DNA from 3 places in the Pseudomonas sp. KK18 genome. Region 2 is predicted to be linked to each of the others. Evidence: predicted binding sites of a transcription regulator. Region 2 holds the regulator's gene; each other region holds the start of a gene.
The links. The regulator FliA, encoded in region 2, starts transcription of late flagellar genes. The targets are predictions, from matches to a motif close to CTAAAGTTTNNNNNNNNNNNGCCGNTAA.

Region 1 (2,267 bases), 2.4 Mb from region 2:
TGGTGTGGATCGGCGTGGTCGACGTCAAATACCTGAAGAAGATCCGCCCGTACGTGATCATCGGCTGCTTCGTGGTCGGCATGATCCTGACCCCGCCGGACATCTTCTCCCAGACCCTGCTGGCCGTACCCATGTGGATGCTGTTCGAGATTGGCATCCTGTTTGGCAGCCTGGTGAGCAAGCGTGGCGATCACCCCGATGACCAACCCGCCGATGACGACCAGCCGCCAGCGACCCAGCCGTGAACCTGCTGCTGCTTGAGGAGGCCGACTTTATCGCGGCCGACCGGGTGGTGCTGCGTGATCGGCGCCTGGTGCATATGCAGGAAGTCCACCGTGCCGCCGTAGGCGACAGCCTGCGGGTCGGACGCATTGGCGGTTTGATGGGCAACGCGCAGTTGCTGCGCCTGGAAGCCCGGGAAGCCGAGCTGGAAGTGACCTTCGACCAGCCGCCGCCGGCCAAACTGCCCCTGACCCTGCTGCTGGCCCTGCCCCGTCCGAAAATGCTCCGCCGGGTGCTGCAAACCGTTGCATCCATGGGCGTGCCGCGGGTGGTGCTGGTGAACAGCTATCGCGTGGAAAAGAGCTTCTGGCAGACGCCGTTCCTGGAGCCGGAAGCGATTCGCGAGCAATTGATCCTCGGCCTGGAACAGGCCCGGGACACGGTGCTGCCCGAGATCGTGATCGAAAAGCGCTTCAAGCCATTCGTCGAAGACCGCCTGCCCGCCATGGCGCAAGGCACCCTCGGCCTGATTGGTCACCCCGGCGACTATCCGCCCTGCCCTCGCGGGCTGGATGAGCCGGTCACCCTGGCCATCGGGCCGGAAGGCGGCTGGATTCCCTACGAGGTGGACCTGTTGGCCAAGGCCGGGTTGCAGCCGGTGCAACTCGGCGCGCGCATCCTGAGAGTCGAAACCGCCGTCACCGCATTGCTCGCCCGCCTTTTCTAACACCGCCCTCTCCTGTAGGAGCGAGCTTGCTCGCGAAAAACTCAAGGACACCGCGCTCACTCAGAATGCCCGCGTTATCGTTGACGACCTTCGCGAGCAAGCTCGCTCCTACAGAAACATCCGAATCTGCCGATACGCTCTGAATAAGTCCAAGCCTTGTTCCAGGGGAGTTCGCAGCATGTATCGTTGGTTAGCCGAGAAACTGGGGAATGTCAGCGTCAACCGCAAGCTGAGCATAGGCTTCGGCCTGGTATTGGTCTTGACCCTATTGATCACCTTCACCGGCTGGACCGGCCTCAGCGGCGTGATCAGCCGTGGCGACAAGCTGGGCTACATCTCCAGCCTCAACGGGCTGACCAAGGACCTGCGCCTGGCGCGACTGGACTTCGAAATGCGCCGCGGCGAACAAGGCACCAGCGCGGTCAACGACCTGATCACCCAGCTGGACAGTGGCCTGAAAACCGCCGCAGACCTGATCGAGCAACCCGACGACAAGCTCGTGGTAGAGCAGCAACAGGATGCCTTGGGCCAATACAAAAAAGCCTTCGGCGCCATGGTGCAGGCCGGCCTCAAGCGTGAAGGCGCCCGCAGCAAACTGGGCGATACCGCCGACAACGCCGTCGCAAAAATCAACGAAGTGGAAAAATCCCTGCTGCAAGGCGACAGCGTCACCCTGTTCAACAGCGTGGTCGACCTGAGCAAACTGATCCAGCAAGCGCGCTTCCAGGTGCGCGGCTACACCTACAGCGGCAAGGTCGAGGCCGAACAGCCGGCGCTGGATGCCATCGACAACGCCCTGAAGAAAATCACCGACCTCAACGACCAGTTACCCGAGCAATACCGGGCCAACCTGCAAGAGGCCAGCGCCTCGCTGCAGGCCTACCGCGCCGCCGTGAGCCAGTACCGCGACTCCCAGGTGGCCAGTGCCGCCGCGATGAAAATCATGGGCGAGCAGGGCGATATCCTGCTCGATCGCAGTAACAAACTCACCACTTCGCAAACCGTGGTGCGTGATACCGATGCCGCCCACGCCAAGAACCTGCTGTTACTGGCCACCGCCCTCGCGCTGGCGTTTGGTGTACTCGCCGCCTGGGCCATTACCCGGCAGATCGTGATTCCACTGAACCAGACCCTCAAAGTCGCCGAGCGCGTGGCGTCCGGCGACCTGAGCCACAACCTGATCTCCCTGCGCCAGGATGAACTGGGGCAGCTGCAACGGTCGATGCAAAGCATGACCGTGGGCCTGCGGGAGCTGATTGGCGGTATCAGCGACGGCGTTACCCAGATCGCCAGTGCCGCCGAGCAGCTATCGGCCGTT
Region 2 (2,267 bases):
TTTCCTCAGCCTGGGGCATGTGCGGGTCAATCTGAAAATTGACTATCGCACTGTGCAACTCACGGGTGAGCTTGCCCACTTCCTGGTACAGGCCGCGGTCACGGGTCTGGTTGAGCTCATGGATTAACTGCACCGCGTCGCCGAACTGGCCTCTTTCAAGGCTTTCGACGAGTTGATGAGCATGTTTTTTCAGGGTCGACTCAAAGTCGGCCTGCGATGATTCTTTATGCTCCATAGCTCCCCCGTGGCAGCATCAATGACCGATGCGTTCGAAGATCTTTTCGATCTTCTCTTTCAAGGCCAGTGCAGTGAATGGCTTGACCACGTAGCCGTTGACCCCGGCCTGGGCGGCTTCGATGATCTGTTCACGCTTGGCTTCAGCGGTCACCATCAGCACAGGCAGGCTGCGCAGTTTTTCATCAGCGCGCACGTGGCGCAGCAGATCGATACCGGTCATGCCCGGCATGTTCCAGTCCGTTACCAGAAAGTCGATGCTCCCGCTGTTGAGGATCGGAATCGCCGTAATACCGTCATCCGCCTCGACCGTGTTAGTGAACCCAAGGTCACGCAACAGGTTTTTTATGATCCGCCGCATCGTTGAGAAGTCATCAACGATGAGGATTTTCATGTTCTTGTCCAATTCGACCTCCAAGCAGTCTTAAACGCGCCCAGCACCTGGGCGCGCCATATCAATCAACAGGCGTTACACAAAAAGGACTACCGGGGGCGCACCACGGGCCAAGCCCGTCCGGGCGCAGGGCCTGGACGGTATCGTTCGCAGTGTCCCCACACTGCCTGTCAGCGCGCTCGCCACTCTCCCAAACGCCCCCGCAAGCGGGCCGCGCACTGGCTGTGTAACTGGCTGACCCGCGATTCGCTGACCCCCAGGACCTCACCGATTTCCTTGAGGTTCAGCTCTTCGTCGTAGTACAGCGCCAACACCAGTCGCTCACGCTCCGGCAAATTGGCTATCGCGTCCGCCAGCGCGCTCTGGAAGCGTTCATCTTCCAGGTCCCGTGACGGTTCGAGATGGGCACTCGCGCCGTCCTCGTGCAGCCCTTCATGTTCGCCATCCTGTAAAAGGTCGTCGAAACTGAACAGCCGGCTGCCCAAGGTATCGTTCAAAATCCCGTAGTAATCGTCGAGACTCAATTGGAGTTCGGCCGCAACTTCATGATCTTTAGCGTCGCGACCGGTTTTTGCTTCAATTGAGCGAATTGCGTCACTCACCATCCGCGTATTGCGGTGCACTGATCGCGGCGCCCAATCACCTTTACGCACTTCATCGAGCATGGCCCCACGGATACGGATACCCGCGTATGTCTCGAAACTCGCGCCCTTGCTCGCGTCGTACTTGGTCGACACTTCAAGCAGGCCGATCATCCCGGCCTGGATCAAGTCTTCGACCTGCACGCTGGCAGGCAAGCGCGCCAGCAGGTGATAGGCAATGCGCTTGACCAGGGGCGCATAGCGCTCGATCAATTCGACTTGACTGTCACGTGCCGACTTCTTGTAAAGGTTGTAGCCGCTGGCTGTCATAGCACCGGTCCTGCGCTCGTCTGATGCACCAATCGCTCGACGAAAAACTCCAGATGCCCCCGGGGATTGGCGGGCAACGGCCAGGTATCGACCTTCTGGGCAATAGCCTTGAACGCCAATGCGCACTTCGAACGAGGGAACGCTTCATAGACCGCACGCTGCTTTTGCACGGCCTTGCGCACACACTCGTCGTAAGGAACTGCGCCAACGTATTGTAAGGCGACATCGAGGAAGCGATCCGTGACCTTGGTCAACTTGGCGAACAGATTCCGCCCTTCCTGCGGGCTTTGGGCCATGTTGGCCAGCACGCGGAAGCGGTTCATGCCGTAGTCGCGGTTGAGCAGTTTGATCAGGGCGTAGGCGTCGGTGATCGAGGTGGGTTCGTCGCACACCACCAGCAACACTTCCTGGGCTGCGCGCACGAAGCTGACCACGGATTCGCCTATCCCGGCGGCGGTGTCGATCACCAGCACGTCGAGGTTGTCGCCGATGTCGCTGAACGCCTGAATCAGGCCGGCATGTTGCGCCGGGCTCAGGTGCACCATGCTCTGGGTGCCGGAAGCGGCCGGCACGATGCGAATCCCGCCGGGGCCTTGCAACAGTACGTCGCGCAGCTCACAGCGGCCTTCGATGACATCGGCCAGGGTATGTTTGGGCGTCAGTCCCAGCAGAACGTCGACGTTCGCCAGCCCCAGGTCAGCATCCAGCAGCATGACGCGACGGCCAAG
Region 3 (2,267 bases), 3.5 Mb from region 2:
GGGACATCCTCGACGGCGCACCCGCGGCCTACGCGCTATGCCGCCCGCCAGGCCACCACGCGCGTTTTGATGCAGCCGGTGGGTTCTGCTATATCAACAACGCGGCGGTTGCGGCGCAGGCGTTGCGCGCTGGCTTCGAGCGCGTCGCCGTACTCGACACCGACATGCACCACGGGCAAGGCATCCAGGAGATTTTCTACGAGCGTGATGACGTGCTGTACGTGTCGATTCACGGCGACCCGACCAACTTCTATCCGGGTGTTGCAGGCTTTGCCGAAGAGCGCGGCGCTGCTGCGGGTGAAGGCTTCAACCTCAACCTGCCGATGGCGCATGGCGCGAGTGAGGCGGTGTTTTTCCAAAAGCTGGAACAGGCATTGAAGGCAGTGAAGGACTTCTCGGCGGACGTGCTGGTGTTGTCGCTGGGGTTCGATATCTACGAGCTGGATCCGCAAAGCAAAGTGGCGGTGACACGGGAAGGATTTGCGCGGCTGGGGGAGTGCATTCGTGGATTGGGGTTGCCGTGTGTGATCGTGCAGGAGGGCGGGTATCACCTGGAAACGCTGGACAGTAATGCTCAGGCGTTTTTTGCAAGTGCGCAGGCGTGGTCAATGTAACCCGCTGAATAAAGCGCCCCGGACTGCCTTGGAAATACATTCAAGGCGCGTCCGCCCCGTGGGCCTTTTACGTCGATAATTTATATCTCTTAACTTCTGGTCGACACCCCTAAAGTCCCGCCCTGACTGGCCGAAACTCTGTCATACGATGTCGTATGCCCATAATGAGAACAATCGCCATGTCGCTCCGCAGCCTGTCCATCGCCCGCCGTGCGGGTCTCGGTTTTGCCTTGATTGCCTTGCTCGTGGCGCTGTTGGGGTTCTTTGCGCTCTCGAACATGGCAAGCATCCGCGAAAGCGCCGTGCAGGTTGAACGTGGCCTGGTGCCGAAAATGCGCCTGGTCTCGGATATCCGCGAAATCATGCTGCGCATCCGCACTATTTCCCTGCGCATGGCCCTTGATCCCAATCCCGCGAGCCTCTCGCAATACCGTAGCCAGATGGACACCCGCAGCCAGGATCTGACGAAGAAACTGGCCGACCTGAATGCGGTGATTGATACCCCCGAGGTACGCAATCTTTATGATCAGTTCCAGGTCTCCCTGCGTCAGTATCAGCAAGGTCTCACTCAGTCATTCATCCTCGCCGACAAGCAGCAGACCGCCGAGCTGAACAAGTTGCTGCTGGTGGACATGAAGACCGTGGTCGACGGTTCCGGCAATCAGCTCAATGCCCTGGCCGACTATTACAACGCCCAGATAAACCTGCAGGGCCAGACGGCCGAGTTGCAGTACAGCCGCTCGCGCACGATGGTCTTCGGCTTCGTGCTGCTGGCGGCGTTGAGCACCGTGGCCCTGGCCTGGTTGCTGACGCGCAGCATTGTCGGCCCGCTCAGCCACGCGGTGCGCGCCGCAGAAAACGTCGCCCAAGGCGACCTGACGCAAACCGTTGAAGTGACCGGCGATGACGAAGTGACGCGCCTGCTGGTGGCGTTGCAGACCATGCAAGGCAGCCTGCGCAGTACCTTGCAGCTGATTCGCCAGTCGGCCGGGCAGATGGCCGCATCGGCCACCGACCTCAACGGCATCACCGACCAGAGCAGCCGCAGCCTGCAAAAGCAGACCGCTGAAATCGAGCAAGCCGCCACCGCGGTCAACGAGATGACTTCGGCCGCCGATGAGGTGGCACGTAATGCAGTCTCCACTTCCGAATCCACCCGGCTCTCCAATGAAACGGCCCGCGATGGCCAGCAGCGCGTCGGCGAGACGGTCAGCGCGATTCAGGCGTTGAGTACCAACATCGGTGAAACCTCGAGCCTGGTGCAAAACCTCGCCGATCAATCGCGGGACATCGGCAAGGTGCTCGATGTGATTCGCTCCATCGCCGAGCAGACCAACCTGTTGGCCCTGAACGCCGCCATCGAGGCGGCGCGTGCCGGTGAGTCCGGGCGTGGCTTTGCCGTGGTGGCCGACGAAGTGCGTGCGCTGGCCCATCGCACCCAGCAATCGACCCTGGAAATCGACCAGATGGTCACCGCGATGCGCAGTGGCTCCAGCGAGGCACTGACCTCAATGCAATCGAGCACCCAGCGGGCCAGCGAAACCTTGATCCTGGCCGAAGGCGCCGGTGGAGCCTTGAGCCAGATCACCGACTCCATCGACCAGATTCACCAGCGCAACCTGGTCATCGCCAGCGCCGCCGAGGAGCAGGCGC

Region 1: a site for FliA is predicted at 1,058-1,085, ahead of V6607_RS02090 (methyl-accepting chemotaxis protein). Genes of this name have one in related genera too.
Region 3: a site for FliA is predicted at 724-751, ahead of V6607_RS07405 (methyl-accepting chemotaxis protein). Genes of this name have one in related genera too.

The regions. Positions count from the first base shown of each region.
Region 1 is NZ_CP146605.1:471,526-473,792, reverse strand. It holds gene tatC (twin-arginine translocase subunit TatC) at 1-245, shown strand, start outside; gene V6607_RS02095 (16S rRNA (uracil(1498)-N(3))-methyltransferase) at 242-949, shown strand; gene V6607_RS02090 (methyl-accepting chemotaxis protein) at 1,128-2,267, shown strand, end outside.
Region 2 is NZ_CP146605.1:5,366,084-5,368,350, forward strand. It holds gene V6607_RS24040 (protein phosphatase CheZ) at 1-235, opposite strand, end outside; gene V6607_RS24045 (chemotaxis response regulator CheY) at 254-628, opposite strand; gene fliA (RNA polymerase sigma factor FliA) at 799-1,539, opposite strand; gene fleN (flagellar synthesis regulator FleN) at 1,536-2,267, opposite strand, start outside.
Region 3 is NZ_CP146605.1:1,657,296-1,659,562, forward strand. It holds gene V6607_RS07400 (histone deacetylase family protein) at 1-614, shown strand, start outside; gene V6607_RS07405 (methyl-accepting chemotaxis protein) at 794-2,267, shown strand, end outside.